DNA from 2 places in the Pontivivens nitratireducens genome. Region 1 is predicted to be linked to the other one. Evidence: riboswitches for the same ligand, from Rfam matches in the RefSeq annotation. Region 1 holds a riboswitch; the other holds the start of a gene.
The links. Region 1 has a riboswitch for thiamine pyrophosphate ahead of thiD (bifunctional hydroxymethylpyrimidine kinase/phosphomethylpyrimidine kinase). Riboswitches for the same ligand answer to the same signal wherever they lie in the genome.
Positions count from the first base shown of each region.

Region 2: linked by a shared signal. The riboswitch ahead of thiB (thiamine ABC transporter substrate binding subunit) and the one ahead of thiD (bifunctional hydroxymethylpyrimidine kinase/phosphomethylpyrimidine kinase) in region 1 are both predicted to bind thiamine pyrophosphate.

Region 1 is NZ_CP049811.1:2,601,679-2,610,052, forward strand. It holds gene G8E03_RS12775 (thiazole synthase) at 1-505, opposite strand, end outside; gene thiS (sulfur carrier protein ThiS) at 507-704, opposite strand; gene G8E03_RS12785 (FAD-dependent oxidoreductase) at 688-1,662, opposite strand; gene thiD (bifunctional hydroxymethylpyrimidine kinase/phosphomethylpyrimidine kinase) at 1,662-2,462, opposite strand; TPP riboswitch at 2,522-2,622, opposite strand; gene G8E03_RS12795 (TetR/AcrR family transcriptional regulator) at 3,121-3,768, opposite strand; gene G8E03_RS12800 (CaiB/BaiF CoA transferase family protein) at 3,872-4,960, opposite strand; gene fabG (3-oxoacyl-ACP reductase FabG) at 5,085-5,858, opposite strand; gene G8E03_RS12810 (branched-chain amino acid ABC transporter permease) at 5,855-6,805, opposite strand; gene G8E03_RS12815 (branched-chain amino acid ABC transporter permease) at 6,829-7,689, opposite strand; gene G8E03_RS12820 (ABC transporter ATP-binding protein) at 7,708-8,374, opposite strand, start outside.
Region 2 is NZ_CP049811.1:1,038,201-1,046,574, forward strand. It holds rRNA gene G8E03_RS05010 (23S ribosomal RNA) at 1-15, shown strand, start outside; rRNA gene rrf (5S ribosomal RNA) at 196-310, shown strand; gene G8E03_RS05020 (glycosyltransferase family 4 protein) at 423-1,634, opposite strand; TPP riboswitch at 1,742-1,841, shown strand; gene thiB (thiamine ABC transporter substrate binding subunit) at 1,873-2,847, shown strand; gene G8E03_RS05030 (ABC transporter permease family protein) at 2,844-4,394, shown strand; gene G8E03_RS05035 (thiamine ABC transporter ATP-binding protein) at 4,381-5,076, shown strand; gene G8E03_RS05040 (cytochrome c1) at 5,128-5,922, opposite strand; gene G8E03_RS05045 (cytochrome b) at 5,946-7,271, opposite strand; gene petA (ubiquinol-cytochrome c reductase iron-sulfur subunit) at 7,284-7,859, opposite strand; gene G8E03_RS05055 (tRNA (cytidine(34)-2'-O)-methyltransferase) at 8,038-8,374, shown strand, end outside.

The sequences.
Region 1 (8,374 bases):
TGCGCAGACCGTAGATATTGGTCAGCCCCAGACCGGTGCCGATCGGTGCGCCCCAGGGCATCAACACCTCGCACCCCGCGTCGAGCAGGCGCCCAGCGAGCACCACATCCTCGGTCGTGTAGGGAAAGACCTGGAATCCCTCATCGGTCAGGATGCGCGCAGCCTCGACCAGTCCGAACGGGTCGGGTTGAAGCGTGTCGGCGTGGCCGATCACCTCAAGCTTGATCCAAGGCGTATCGAACAGTTCGCGCGCCATCTGCGCCGTTGTGACGGCCTCTCGCACGGAATGGCAACCTGCGGTGTTCGGCAAAAGCGTCACCCCCAAATCGCGCACCAGATCCCAGAAGGCCGCGCCCGCCCTTTCGTGCCCCGCCTCACGCCGAACAGAAACGGTCGCGATCCCGGCGGCGGAGCGGCGGAACGCCTCCGTCAGAACGGCGGGTGAGGGATACTGCGCGGTGCCCAGCATCAGGCGCGACGCGATCTCGGTTTCATAAAGTCGCATTTCAGCCCCCCTGCCGGGGTGTGACGATCTCCACCCGGTCGCCGGGTGCCAGCGCCGTTTGCCCACGCAGCGAGGCTGGAACGAAATCCTCGTTGACGGCTGTTGCCACCTTGGCATCGCCAAAGCCGAGTTCCTCCAGAACCGCGTCAAGCATCTCTGCCCGCGTCTCGGTCGGTGTGCCGTTAATCATGATCTTCATGCCAGAACTCCGGTTTGCTGCCGTCACAGGCTGCCTCCACCGCTTCGCGCGCCAATTCGGGGGCGAGCAGAAAGCCGTGTCGGAACAGACCGTTGACGTAAATCGTCTCACCCCGCCGCACCAGGCGAGGCAGGTTGTCAGGAAAGGCGGGGCGAGCATCAACGCCGACTTCGACCAGCTCAGCCTCACCGAAGGCCGGATGCAACGCATAGGCCGCCGATAACAGTTCGAGGGTCGAGCGCACGGTCCGCCTTACGTCGTCGCTTTCGATCTGGGTGGCGCCCAGCATGAACAGGCCGTCCGCGCGAGGCACTACATAAAGCGGATAGCGCGGATGCAGCAGCCGGACCGGGCGCGTCAAGCGAATATCGGCGCTGCGCAGAACGGCCATTTCACCCTTTACCCCGCGCAGATCCTTGAGGTTATCGCGCGCGGCGAGGCCGCGACAATCGAAGGTCAGCCCTTTCGCGTGGCCCGGCTCAGCCACGAAGGCAACGCCAGCGTGCTCCAACCGGGCGCGAAGATGGCGCAACGCCGCGCGCGGGTCGAGATGCGCCTCATCCGCCACGTGCAAGGCGCGATCGAAGCGTCCCTCAAGGTCAGGTTCCAGCGCTGCCAGCCCGGCGCTGTCGAGCGTCTCATGCTGCGCCACGCGCCGGGCGAAGCGGTCCAGTTCCCGCCGATCGCGCCGCAGGGTCAGCACCAGCGTGCCCCGCCGCTCCACGCTCACGCCCTGCCGCGCCCACCAATCCGCCGCGCTCTGGCCGAGGCGCACGACAGGCTCCTCGGCGGTTTCACCCTCGCAGAAAGGGGCCAGCATTCCCCCTGCCCACCACGAACAGGCATGTGGCCCGGGCCGTGGCGAAGGGTCGAAGACCGTCACCTCGCAACCGCGCGCGACCAGTTCCGTCGCGACGCAAAGCCCTGCAACCCCGGCACCGATGACACGCGCCTGCATCACGGCCAGACCTCATGGAAATGATGCACAGGGCCGTGGCCACTGCCAATATCCAGTCGGTCAGCCGCGCGGATCGCGCCATGGAGCCAGACCTGAGCCCGCCGCACGGCGGCCTCGACATTCGCCCCCTTTGCCAGTTCGGCCGCAATCGCCGACGACAGGCTGCATCCTGTCCCGTGCGTGTTGCGGGTCATGCAGCGCGGCTGCTCCATCGTGATGACCCCCGATGCGGTCACCAGCCGGTCGATGCAGGTCGCCCCCTCGGCATGGCCGCCCTTCATCACCACCGCCCGCGCGCCAAGGTCAAGCAGCGCCCTGCCCTGACGCACCACCTCCGCCGCGTCCTGCGCGGGGGCGCTGCCCAGCAGACGCGCGGCCTCGGGCAGGTTCGGCGTCAGAACATCCGCACGTGGAAGCAGCAGCTCAACCAGCGCCGCCTCCCCCTCTTGGGACAAAAGCGCGTCCCCCGACTTCGCAACCATGACGGGATCGAGGATGACAGGGCCATCATAGCCTTCGATCGCGGCGGCAACGGCGGCCACAATGTCCGGCGATCCGAGCATCCCGATCTTGATCGCCATCGGCGGAATGTCGTCGAGCACGGCGGCGATCTGCGCCGAAACCGTCCGGGGGGAAACAGGCTCGATAGCGATGACACCGCGCGTATTCTGTGCCGTGATCGCGGTTATGGCGCTGGTCCCGTAAACCCCGAGGGCGCAAAACGTCTTGAGGTCGGCCTGAATCCCGGCGCCTCCACCACTGTCGGAGCCTGCTATCGTCATTGCGGATGGGTGTGACATCTTCATTACCTCCACAGCGACAGGTGGAGGAAGATCTAGAGGCAACGGTATCGTGCCGCGTCAGATCATGCTCCGTTCCCTACGCCGGTATTGTCCGGATCAGGTTCGATGGGTCAGCTTGCGCCTCTCAGCCCTGAACAGGGCACCCCAACGGATTTGTCTGAATGCTAACAGCCGACGGGTCGCCCTGCAAGCCGCGGCGGCAGACATCCTAAATCGCCTCGGGTTTTCGGAGGCTCCGGATTGAGGAAGAATTGGAGCCATAGAAAGAGCCAACAGAGCGAACCGCTATACGCTGTTTTTTTGAGAGTTTACCAGTCCTGTAAAACCTCTTCACAATACAGCGGTAAAAAGTCAGATTTTACCTCTGAGAATCTTCATAATTAGATCGCATCATCCGGCTGATGCCACCCCGCAAGCGCCACTCAGCCTTCGATGCCGAGAGTTACAAACAGCGCAACCAAGTTGATAGGTTCTTTTGAAAACTCAAACACTTCCGCGTTTTGGCCACGCTATACGACAAACGCGACGACACCTTCCTCGCCTTCGTGCAGCTCGCATCACTACGCATCTGGTTTCGGAATTATCAGTCGGTGACCTGGATGGCAGACTTACAGTGGGGCAACTCAGAGCTGCCTGATCCTCAAGCTCTTACCACTCACTTCCATATACCACTGGTCATTATCTTGATAATGCCGAACAATTCGTCGATGTTACCGCGTTTCGCGTCATACCAATCCATTGTATGGTTCAAGGCACCCAGGATAAGCGGGCGCAGTAGCGAGAGGTTCAGATTCTCGTGGATCGCCCCATCTTCCTGGGCCTCGCGAAGCAACTCCAGCCAAAAATCACTGTATTTTTGCCTGAGCGGCTGCACCGTTATATGCACGGTAGCAGGAATTTGCCCGCTGTAACGGCCATTCGTGGAGGTATATTCGATGTGGTCGTGCAGAGCCTGCAGATGCGCACGCAATGCGGCCTCTATCTTCATGCGCGGATTGGTTCCCTCGGGCAGCGCGGCCACTGTCTCTCGGACTTCGCTGGCAGTGGTGCTTATGGCAAAGACCAAGATCTCCTGCAGGATCGCGTTCTTTGAGCGGAAATGATAGTAAAGGCTGCCAGATTCCATATCCGCGTGTTCAGCGATCTGGCGAATGGTGGTGCCGGAAAATCCCTGGTCTGAAAACAGCCGTGCTGCGGCATCCAGAATAGCCTGCCGTCGCGGGGTTACATCTGATGTTTCGGATTGATCCACGTTCGGCTCTACGTTCTTCGAGCGCTGCGCTGACAGCAATGTGTCAGACATGCCGTTGCCCAGTTATATTGTACTCTTCCTGCTGAATACCCATTCCAACGGACTAGAAGTTGGACATTTCCGCAAAAAACGCAGGATAGACAGCCGCGCTCGCCTAACATCTCCTCAAACCTTTTACAAGCGGAACGGGCAGTGCGGAAAACGTTCCGTCAGCGACAGCTTCCAGTTTTTGTTGAAAGACTGCACGGGCACCGAAATGTGCATCATTCAGCACCTCGCTCATGCCTCGCACAGGCTCCACGCACACATCCTTGCCCTGGAAGAGCGTCACCCACTCTGCGCAAGTCTTGCGGCCAAGAATTTCCGAGATTTCGGATATGAGGTCCGCGCCTTCGCCAAGCTCAGCGATGCGCTCCGAATCCAATCCGATCGTTGCGCAGAAGGTTTTCCAGAACTTCTCTTCCAGTGGCGCTACTGAAAGGAAGCGGCCATCGGCGGTTTCATAAATCCGGTATCTCGGCGAACCGCCGAACAGGCGGCCTTCTCCTGGGCCAGGTTCAGGCACGCCGCTCAACGCGCGCGCAAAGCTGCCATGCGTCCAGCCGAGAACATTTTCAGCCATCGCCACATCCAGATGGGCACCCTTGCCGGTACGTTCGCGCTGCACAACAGCTGCCAGAATATTCAGTACGGCGGGAAGCGCCCCGCCGCCAATATCGGCGATCTGCGTTGGTGGCATCGCCGGGCGCCCCTGGTCATCGCCACTTAGCGACAAGATACCGGCGCGCGCCAGATAGTTTAGATCGTGTCCCGCAAGCTGCGCATCCGGGCCATCCTGGCCATAGCCGGTGATCGAACAATAGATCAAATCGGGTTTGCGCGCGCTCATTGCGGCATAGTCCAGACCGAGGCGGGCCATGACACCGGGACGAAACTGTTCCACCACGATATCGGCCTGCAAGATCAACTGCTCGGCTCGGGCCTGCTGATCTTTGCTTTTCAAGTCAAGGCTCAGACAGGTTTTGCCGCGATTCAGCAAAGCAAACGAAACCGGAGTACCTTGCACATGCGGGGGGTTAGCGCGCAGCGGATCGCCTGCCGGTGCCTCAATCTTGGTAACATGCGCACCCGCTTCAGCGAGGATCAACGTCGCAAGTGGACCAGGCAGCAGGGTGGTGAAATCAACAACGCGAAGCCCCTCCAGAGCGCCACCGAACGGGCGCGATTGTGCTGCAGCACTCATTCCGGAATCTCGGTCTTCATGGCTGCATCTATCCGATTAGCATGACTGCAACATTCGACCGTAATGCGCCCCTGTTTGGATTTCTTGGTGTGGCCGATTGATCGTCTTGTCATTATTACTCTCCTTACCGCCGCGTTTCAGGACCGCCACAGGCGTATATAATCTGTCCGGAGACATAGGATGCGCGATCCGAGCACAGGAATTGCACCAACGCTGCAATGTCCTCTGGCTCACCCGCCCGCCGGATCGGGATTGTGGCGGCGCGCTCTGCCTTGTACGCCTCGGGGTCCTTTCCCAGACGCCGGGCAACGGCGCGCGTCATTTCGGTATCCACGTAACCGGGCGCCACGGCGTTTACGTTGATATTGAAGGGCCCCAGCTCAAGCGCCAACGTGCGGGTCAGTCCTTGAAGTCCGGCCTTGGCAGTCGAATAGTTTGCTTGCCCGCGATTGCCGAGCGCCGACGTCGAGGACAGATTTACGATCTTGCCGTAATGCTGTTCCACCATATAGCGCTGCGCTGCGCGTGAGCAAAGGTAGGCACCCTTCAGATGCACCCCGATCACGTCGTCCCATTCGTCTTCTTCAAGCTTGAACAGCAGGTTATCTCGCGTGATGCCGGCATTGTTAATCAGCACATCGATTGAGCCGAATGCGCTCGCCGCCTCAGCCAGCGCCGTTTCGACACTTTCGCGCGCGGTGACATCGCAGGCCATCGCAAGCGTGCCACCTCCGTACTCAGCCTGGATCCTTTCGGCCTGGACGCGCGCATTTTCGACATTCACGTCCAGCAGCACCACATGATCGCCGGTCCGGGCCAATTCTCGTGCAATGGCAACACCGATGCCACCTGACGCACCGGTTATCACCGATACGCGCGGTTTTGTATTATGGGTCATTGTCTTTTCTCCCGCATCTTCAGTTTCGACGTCTGATGCGCGAGCCTCTTGCCTCCCCAACTCACGACACCATCTTTGAGAACCACGAGCACGACGATAATGATGACCCCATAGACCACCTGGCCGAGTCCGGAAATATTCACGAACTCCGCATTGAGGTAGCGAATGAGCACGACCATGGCGAGCGGCCCGAGGACCGGCCCCCAAACCGTGCCCATGCCGCCGATCGCGGTAAACAGGATAATCTCGACCGCAAGATGTGAACCGGCGACCGTTGGATCGATCACAAAGAGATACTGCGCGTAGAAGGTTCCGCCAAAAGCACCAAGCGCGGCAGAAATCGCGCTATACGTCGCCACCATCTTCAACTGGTCGATGCCCAGCATTGCCGCCGCGTCTTCGTTGTCGCGCAGTGCCGTTAGCTTGAACCCCGTCATGGAGCGGCTGAACCAAGTAACGAAAACAAGCACAAGACAAGTCGCTGCGAGAATGATCCAGAAGTAAACCTGCTTGTTAAAGAAGCGGAACGTCAGCGGGTCGTTGCCTCGTGGCAAGAATATTCCTTCACTGCCACCCAGGAAATGCGATGAACGCAGCACGATGATTGCAACAAAGGTGATTGCCAACGTGATCAGTGCGTACGTCAGATGCGGCAGACGGCGTCGGTAATTGATCCACCCAAGAAGTATTGCAAGGAGCGCCGCAAGTACCATTCCGGCAAACATCCCCAGCCAAGGGCTGAGCCCGAGATGGATGAACAGCAGTGATGATGTATAGCCGCCAATGGCTACAAAGACCGGGTGTGCGAAGGTGAACTGGCCCCCAAACCCCCCAATGATATTCCAGGTCACGCACAGATACGCATACCAAAGTGCGAACACCATAATGTCCAGCCAATAGTTATCGGCGACCATTGAGAAGATGATACCGCAAACGAAGAAAACCATAATAGGTATGTATTTTTTCATGATTAACGGCCCAATACGCCAGAAGGACGAACAAGAAGGAACAGGATGAAGATTCCATAGGGCAGGATGCCGGCAAACTCGGGCGGATTCATATACAATCCACCCAAGGCTTCGGCGAGCCCGATGATAACCCCTGCAACGAATGTTCCGATGAAGTTGGTCACGCCACCGAGGATCAAGACGATGAAGGCGACCAATGTGAGATGCAAACCAAGCGTTGGTTCGACGATGAACACTGGCGCGACCAGCGGTCCCACGATCCCGAGCGTCCCCAGTGCGCCAGCAAACACAATCATCTGCACCCAACGCACGCTGATCCCGCACAGCGATGCCGCGGTCGGGTCTTCGGCCACGGCCCGCACCTTGCGACCAAAAGTCGTCCGGTTCAGCATCCAGAAGAACAACAGGGCCATCATTACCGAGACCACGAAAGCGACAAGAAACGTCGCCTGAAACACAATCTGCCCGAGCACGATCTTCTTGCCCGTCAGGAACGATTGTACGGTCTGGTAGTTGGCTGAAAAGATCATCAGAAGTGCGCTCTGGATGACAAAGCCCAGCCCAAGCGTGACTTGTACCACCAGCAGCACATGCGCTCGCAGCACCCGTTCGAAGATTAGGTGGAACAACACCATTCCAAATCCGAACATCAACGGTGCAATGACCAGAATGGACAAATAGGGATCAACTCCCAGCCATCTCACCCCGGTCAGCGCAAGATACATGGCAATGACCATCAGATCGCCATGCGCAAAATTCAACAGGCGGGTAACGGAATAAACAGCCGTTAATGCCATCGTGATCAGCCCGTAGATGCCGCCGATCGCTAGGCCCTGCACCAGTCCTTGAATAAAAGTATCCATAGTGGTTTCCGTCCTACCCTACATGCCCAGATATGCTTTGCGGATCCCGTCGTCCTTGCGCATCGCTTCGGCGGTGTCGCTGACGGTGATTGAGCCATCCTCAAGTACATAGCCGCGCTCACAAGCCGCGAGCGCAATTGAAACATTCTGCTCGACCACGAGAATTGCGAGCGGCTCTTTGTTCAGAACGCGAAGCGCCTCAAAAACCTGATGCGTCAGCGCAGGAGCAAGACCCAGAGACGGCTCATCGAGCATCAGCAGCTTTGGAGCCGCCATCAACGCGCGACCAATGGCCACCATCTGCTGCTCTCCTCCCGAAAGAGTTCCTGCCGCCTGCAATCGCCGCAATGCCAGAACCGGGAACAACTCGAAAACCTTATCGAGCAATTCCTTTCTTCTCGGCAGCGCGTGGCGCACAGTGTTGCCGATCAAAAGATTGTCCTGCACTGACATGCCATTGAACAACCGCCGCCCTTCCGGGACCAGAACCAACCCCGCCTCGACGATGTCCTCGGGCGAGGTGCGGGAAATCTCGCGCCCCTCGAATTTGATCGAGCCCTCCGTAGAGCGCAAAAGCCCGCTGATCGTTTTCATCACGGTTGATTTTCCGACGCCATTGCTGCCAAGCAAGGCGACCATCTCGGTGGCGCCTACTGTCAGAGACACGTCGTGTAGAATGCGCACC
Region 2 (8,374 bases), 1.5 Mb from region 1:
GATTGGCTTGATCCAAACCAGTAGAAGGATACCCCTTCTCAGGGTCGAAGTCACATACACACAATGTGTTCAGACACAAACAAAACAAAGACAGTCTCGTGTATTATCCTGGCAGACGCCCTTCCATACCGGAAAGGCACCTGCCAGGCTGCAGCGCTTTTGCCAACGGCAAAAGCCTGCGGAGATATTGACTGGTTTGGTGGACATAGCGCGAGCGATACACCCGATCCCATCCCGAACTCGGCCGTTAAGCGCCGCCGCGCCGATGGTACTGCGTCTCAAGACGTGGGAGAGTAGGTCACCGCCAAACCTGTCAATACCTCCTGCGCTCTCATATGATGTTTCGCTATTCAAAAGGCGCCCTGCGGCAACGCAGGGCGCCTTTTGCGTTTGGTCTGTTTTCATGCGGTAATCTGTCTACATCACTTCTCGACGGTACGTAGGATGAGTTCATCCAGGCGCACCTGGCATTTCCCCAACTCGTAGTTTTCGAGAATACTCTGGCGCGCGGCCTTGCGCAGGGCTGCGGTGTCGACCTTGTTGGCGAGCACGTCGGTAACCCGTTCCGCAATCTCCACCGGGTTGAAGAAATCGACCAAAAGACCGTTTTCCCCGTCCCGAATAACTTCTTCGACCGGTTTTGTGCGAGAGCCGACGACCACGCACCCTGCTGCCAATGCTTCGAGACACGACCAGGACAGAACGAATGGATATGTCAGGTAGACATGCGCGGCCGAGACCTGAAGCAGGTTGAGATAGCGGGCATATGGCAGTTGACCTGTGAAGTGCACACGACCCTTTGGCAGCATGACCTCTTTGAGCAGACGATCCTTGTAGCTGTCGCCCTCAGGCAGATTGCGCCCATAGCTGACGCCGTTCGCACCGACGATCACAACATGTGCATTCGGGCGTTTGGCAAGGATGTGCGGCAGGGCGCGCATGAAACTGTGAAATCCGCGATAAGGCTCCAGATTCCGGGCGACATAGGTCACCACTTCATCGCCGGGTTTGAAGGTCGGGCCGCCGTCCACCGTAAAGGTGGCGTTGCTGTTGGGGCAGGCGCGGGTGCAATCAATCCCATCATGAATGACGTCGATCCGATCGCGATAGGCGCTCGGAAACTGCTGACGTTGCCAGTTGGTGGGCGCGTACAGGGCATCGGCGGCTTCGGCGGCGATCAGATGATGGGAATTGCGCATCCGGGTGCGAAAGGCAATCTCCCCCCCGTCGGGATATTCCGGGTCGAAGTCGATATTAGTGCCCACCGAATTATAATAGAATTCACAATAGCTTATCAGGGGGGAGTCCGGGAATATATCCTTGAGGAACAGCGTTTCCCCCCAACCGGGATGGCCGATCATCACATCGGGAACGAAACCGGACTTTTTCAATTCTGCGGCCTTACGCGCAACACCTTGCCCGTACAGCACCGCATTCTCCGTCATGCGCAGATAGTGATGGGTTTCCTTGGCTGGTTTGCGGTGCGGCTCGTACTCGATCTTACCCACTCCGGGTAGTCCCTGCTTCCCCTTGTGGGTAATGTAGATGACCTGATTGTCCGGGTTCGCGGCGAGCCGAGCGGCCACATGACGAAACTGCGCCGGTGCATTCTGGTGAACGAACAGAACTTTCATCGGCGGTCTTTCGTACTGTGTATATCAGTGCGGGACCGTAGGAGGCGGCCCGTTTCAAGTCAACGCAGCGATAGGCCATTGCGTCCGCGTGTATGGTCCGTACAGTTGCAGATGCCTCGGGGTGGTCAATGGCCTGAGATGCGCGTGCGCAGACCCGTAGAACCTGAACCGGATCATACCGGCGGAGGGAAGGCTGTGGCGCAGGCCCCTCCTTCATCTGCCATGGAAGGAACCTCGCATGATCAAGAAAACGCTATTGTTTGCCACATTGACGGCGCTGCCATCACACGCGCAGGAGCTTGTGGTTTATACCTATGACAGTTTCACGTCTGAATGGGGGCCTGGACCGCTGGTCGAAGCGGCATTCGAGGCGGAGTGCGACTGCGACGTGACATTCGTCGGTACCGGTGACGGGGCCGCCATGGTCGCGCGGTTGCAACTCGAAGGTCCGGGAACCGATGCCGATGTGGTGCTGGGTCTGGATACGAACCTGATTCAGGCCGCGCGGCAAACAGGATTGTTCACTACGGCGCCGGACGACCTGGCGCAGCCGGACTTGCCCATCGCATGGCAGGACGATGTGTTCGTGCCGTTCGACTGGTCCTATTTCGCATTCGTTTACGAGTCTGATGCGCTGGCCAATGTCCCAGCCTCGTTCGAGGAGCTGGCCGCATCCGACATCAGCATCGTTATTCAGGACCCGCGATCCTCCACACCCGGATTGGGACTGCTGATGTGGATCGATGCCTTGTACGGGGATGACGCGGGCCAAATTTGGGGCGGGCTTGCCGATAATATCGTGACCGTCACCCCCGGCTGGTCCGAGGCCTATGGCCTGTTTCTGGAGGGGGAGGCCGATATGGTTCTGTCCTATACGACGTCGCCCGCCTATCACCTGATCGCGGAGGAAGACGCCGGCAAGGACAGCGCGATGTTTGATGAGGGGCACTACCTTCAGGTCGAGGTGGCCGCCGCGCTGGCCGGCAGCGATCAACCTGAACTGGCAGCGCAGTTTCTGCGGTTTATCTCGTCTCAGGCCTTCCAGTCCGAATTGCCGACAACGCAGTGGATGTATCCGGCCTATGAAACCGATTTGCCGGAAGGATACGATACCCTGAACGTCCCTGAAATCGCGCTCCTGCAGGCGCCCGAACTTGCTGCCGACCGACGCGATGCGGCGTTGGCCCTGTGGCGGAATGCGTTGAGCCAGTGAAGCTGACGGGATGGCTGGGGCTGACGATTGCGGCGCTGATCCTGCTGGGATGCGGCGCCGCGATTCTGGTGTTGATCGACATATCGGGGGGCGCATTCACGCTGTCCCCCGCCGATCTGGCAGCGATCCGCTTCACGTTGGTTCAGGCGGGCCTGTCTGCCGTGGGGTCCATCGTGATCGCGGTGCCCCTGGCACGGGCGCTGGCACGCCGCAGGTTTCCCGGTCGCGATGCCGTGGTGACGGCGTTGGGCGCACCCTTCCTGCTGCCGGTGCTGGTCGCGGTGCTGGGGTTGTTGGCGATCTGGGGCCGCAATGGGGCGCTTTCCAGCTTTCTGGAAGCTCTGGGCGCCCCTCGATTGAATATCTATGGTCTTACCGGGGTTGTGCTGGCGCATCTCTTTTTCAACATACCGCTGGTCACACGGCTGTTGCTGCAAGGATGGGCGAGTATCACGGCGGAGCATTTCCGCCTTGGCCATCAACTTGGATTCGGCCCATATGTGCGGTTCCGCCTGATCGAGTTGCCGATGCTGCGCACGGTCCTGCCGGGGGCTGGGCTGCTGGTCTTTCTGCTATGCATCACGAGCTTCGCCATCGCCCTGACCCTGGGCGGCGGGCCAAAGGCGACGACGGTCGAGCTGGCGATATATCAGGCGATCCGGTTCGACTTTGATCTGACGCGGGCCGGTATGCTGGCCGCGATCCAGACGTTGCTATGTCTGCTGGTGGCGGGGGGCGCGATGCTGACGGGCACCCCGGGTGAGGCGCGCGCCGGCATGATCCGAGCGGAGGGCGCGGCCGGGCGCGACGGGCTTTATCTGGATTACACGATCATTGGGGCGGCCGGGATGTTTCTGGCGGCCCCCGTCGGGGTCGTCATCCTGCGCGGTGCGCTTACCTTGACGGATTTGCCCGCGTCGGTGGTCGAGGCGGCGATCCGCTCGATCCTCGTGGCGATCACTTCGGCGGCTCTGTCCGTCACGGTCGGGCTGGCCATTGCGGTCGGGCTGGTCCGGCTCGCGATATTCAGGCCGCTGCTCGCCCGTCTGGGCGAGGGGGCGATCCTGATCGTGCTGGCGATATCGCCATTCGTGCTGGCAACCGGGTGGTTCATTCTGCTGCGGGGGCATGTCGATCCGTTCGCGATCGCTCTGCCGATGGTCGTGGGGATCAATGCGCTGATGGCGCTACCGTTCGCGCTGCGGTCCTTCGTTCCGGCGGTCGCCCTGGCGGAGAGGACGGATGGCAGACTGGCCGATATGCTGGGTCTGACCGGCGCGACGCGGCTGCGGCATGTTCTGTTGCCCCATATGCGGGGGCCCGTCGCGTTCGCGGCGGGTCTGGCGGCTGCTTTGTCGATGGGGGATCTGGGTGTGATCGCGCTGTTCGGCTCCACCAGCACGGCGACCTTGCCCTTGGTCATGTATCAGCTGATGGGGGCCTACAGGATGGAGGCTGCGGCCGGTGCCGCCTTGCTGTTGCTGATCCTCAGCTTTGGCCTGTTTGCCGCGATCGACAGGATGGGAAAGACGAATGATCGGATTTGAAGGCGCAGTGCTGCGGAATGGCGCATTCGATGTGCGCGCCGACCTGACGGTGGAGGGGCCGGGCATCTGCGCTGTGGTCGGGCCCTCAGGCTCGGGGAAATCCACGTTGTTGCTGGCGCTGGCCGGGTTCCTGCCGGTCGTGCAGGGTCGGTTAAGTGTAGACGGGCGCGATATCACGCATGTCGCGTCAGCCCGGCGACCGGTCAGCGTTCTGTTTCAGGATCACAATCTGTTCGCGCATTTGAGTGTGACCGACAATGTATCGCTGGGTCTGCGGCCCGACCTGCGACTGTCCTCGGATCAGGCCGCGCAAGTGCGCGATGCGCTGCACCGCACAGGGCTTGACGGATTGCAGGGTCGCAAACCCGCCGCGCTGTCAGGTGGCCAGCAACAGCGCGTGGCTCTGGCCCGGGCCCTGCTGCGCGACAGGCCTGTGTTGCTGCTGGATGAAGCGTTCGGCGCGCTCGGCCCCGGCCTGCGTCGTGAGATGCTGTTGCTGGTGCAATCCGTCGCGATCGAGCGGAACCTGACCGTTCTGATGGTCACGCATGAGCCGGAGGATGCCCGCACCATCGCGGATCATGTGATGTTCGTGGGGGAAGGGCAGGCGCACCCGCCCCTGACAGTGACCGAGTTCTTCGCAGAGCCGCCGCCCGCCGTTGCGGCATATCTGGGATTATGAACGAAAAAGGCCGGGGACATGCCCCGGCCTTTCGCAACTTTGCCGCGCGGATCACTCCGTGCGGTGCTTTACATTGTACCAGAGCTTCTTGTTGGTCAGGTACAGCAGAACCGTCAGCAGGCCGAGGAACAGGACCGCAGTCAGGCCGAACGCCTTGCGCTGGTTCAGTTTCGGTTCTGCGGCCCACATCAGGAACGCTGCGACGTCCGTCGCCTCGCTCTCCAGATCGGTGGGGGCATGGTCGGCATGTTCGATGTCGTCCCCATAAAGCGGGGGCGCCATCGCGATCCAGCCGCCCGGAAAGGCGGTGTTGCCGTAGAAGGTGATACCCGCCTCGACCTTTTCCTCACCAGTGTAACCGGTCAGGATCGACGCGATGTATTCCGGCCCGCCGATGCCGTTGATGAGCGGACTGATGCCTGTGCCGTAGGGCCCGTGGAAGCCCGCGCGCGCCTTCGCCAAGAGCGACATGTCCGGTGCACCGGCAAGCTGCGAGCCCGGGAACGTGTCGGACAGGGTCGCGGGACGTTCGTCACCGACCATCGCCTCCAACCCGTCGTCGGGAACGTAGTAGTTGCTCGCCAGTTCGGTGATCATATCCGCAGGCATGTCGGGACCGGTCGGTTCCGTCAGGTTGCGAAAATAGACCAGTTCCATGCCGTGACACGACGAACAGACCGAATTGTAGATCGCCAGACCGCGCTGAAGCTGTGCGGTATCATAGCGACCGAACGGCCCCTCGAAAGGGAACGCAAAGTCTGTGATATGGGACTCTTCCTCGGCAGCGAAGACGCCACCGGTGGTCAGGGTCAGCGCCGCGAGGGCCGAAAGGAGTAGTTTCTTCATTTGCTTGTCTTTCCCTTCGCCTGTCATTCCGCCGGAACGGTGCCAGCTTCGGCACTGGTGGCGGGATGTTTCGCGTCGAAATCTTCCTCAATGGTGAGGGGCTGCTGCGTGGGCTCTTCGAAGAGACCCAGAAGCGGCAGAATCACCAGAAAATAGGCGAACCAGTAGATCGTACCGATCAGCGAGATCTGCGGGATCGGCGCCTCGGCCGGCATCGCACCCGCCCACATCAGGACGATGAAATCGACGACCAGCAGGATGAACCACCACTTGAACATCGGGCGATAACGCCCCGAACGCACGCGGCTGGTATCGGTCCAAGGCACGACGGCCAGAACGGCCAGCGATGCGAACATCACGATCACGCCCAGGAACTTCGAGTCGATCAGAACCACGTCCGTGAACGGGATCGAGATCGAGAAGGTGATCGCCCGCAGCATCGCGTAGAACGGCAGCAGATACCATTCAGGCACGATATGGGACGGTGTCACCAGCGGGTTCGCCGGGATGTAGTTGTCCGGGTGGCCCAGGAAGTTCGGCATGAAGCCCACGATGGCCACGAAGATCGTCATGATCAGCGCCAGCGCGTAGAGGTCCTTGATGACGAAATACGGCCAGAAGGGCAGGGTGTCCTTTTGGGCGACTTCCTTGCTGTCGCGACGCACCTCGACACCGGTCGGGTTGTTGTTGCCCGTGGTGTGGAACGCCCAGACGTGGACCAGCGTCAGGCCCAGCAGCAGGAACGGCATCAGATAGTGCAGCGAGAAGAAGCGGTTCAGCGTGGCGTTGTCCACTGCGGGACCACCCAGCAGCAACGTCTGGATCGGCTCTCCGACATAGGGGATCGCGCCGAACAGGCCGGTGATCACGGTCGCACCCCAGAAGGACATCTGACCCCAGGGCAGGACGTAGCCCATGAACACGGTTGCCATCATCACGATCAGCATGATTACGCCGATCAGCCACGTGACCTCACGCGGGGCCTTGTACGAGCCGTAGTACAGGTTGCGGAAGATGTGTGCATAGACGGCGATGAAGAACAGCGACGCGCCGTTTGCGTGGACGTAGCGGATCGCCCAGCCTCCGTTCACGTTGCGCATGATGTGTTCGACCGAGGTGAACGCCAGATCGACATGCGGTGTGTAGTGCATGACCAGCACGACGCCCGTGGCGATCTGCATGACCAGCGTGAAGACCAGAACGATGCCCCAGATCCACATCCAGTTCAGGTTCTTGGGCGTGGGAATCATCAATGTGTCGTAGAGGAGGCCGACAACGGGGAGACGCTTGTGCAGCCACTTCTCTCCACCGGAATTCGGCTCGTAATGGTCGTGGGGAATGCCACCCATCGGTATGCTCCCTTATCCGAGTTGAATGACGGTATCGGAGATGAACTCCGCGACCGGAACGTGAAGGTTCTGAGGCGCAGGCCCGCGGCGGATACGGCCTGCCGTATCATAGTGCGAACCGTGGCACGGGCAGAACCAGCCACCGAAATCGCCGGCACCATCGCCCAGCGGCACGCAGCCCAGATGGGTGCACACGCCCTGCATCACCAGCCATTCACCGGATTCGCCCAGGGTGCGGTTTTCGTCCGTGGCGGGGCTGTCCACACCGCCGGGGCTGTTGGGGTTGCGTGATTCCGAGTCCTTGAGATCGTCGAGCGACACCTGGCGACCGGCCTCGATCTCCTCCTGCGTGCGGCGGCGAATGAACACCGGCTTTCCCAGGAACAGCACGGTCAGCTGCGTGCCTTCGGTTATGCCTGACACGTCAACCGGGATGGACGCCATCGCCTGTACATCGGCGGACGGGTTCATCTGGTTGACCAGTGGCCACACGGCGGCGCCGGCGGCAACGGCCCCTGCGCCGGCAGTGGCCACGTAAAGAAAGTCGCGGCGGCTTGGTTCTTCTGCGGTCTGGGACACGGTACGCATCTCCCCTCTTCGGTTTCGGCCCCTTGCAATGGCGCGGGGCCAACGTCATCTTCCGATATCGCGGCAAAGTGCGGCGATCTGGGTTTCACCTACACCGTGCGCGCGTGTCGGTCCAGCAGACAGTGCGCCGCATGGTGCGCAAGCGATGCATCCGTGCCACGCAAGGAGGTCCGTCACTATGCGACTTGCGGTATTCGAGCCTGACATCGCGGCAAATCTGGGTGCGATGATCCGTATCTGTGCCTGCTTCGGCACCGGACTGGACGTGATCGAGCCGTGCGGTTTCCCCCTGTCGGACAAGGCTTTGCGGCGCGCGGCGATGGATTACATGCCCGAGGGGGGCTATCGCCGCCACGATTCGTGGGCCGCGTTCCGCTCCACGGTGCCGGGGCGTCTGATCCTGCTGACCACCGGTTCCAGCATCCCCTTGCACGGGTTCGCGTTCGAGGCGGAGGACACGTTGATGGTCGGGCGCGAATCCGCAGGCGTGCCCGATGCCGTCGCCGCCAGCTGCG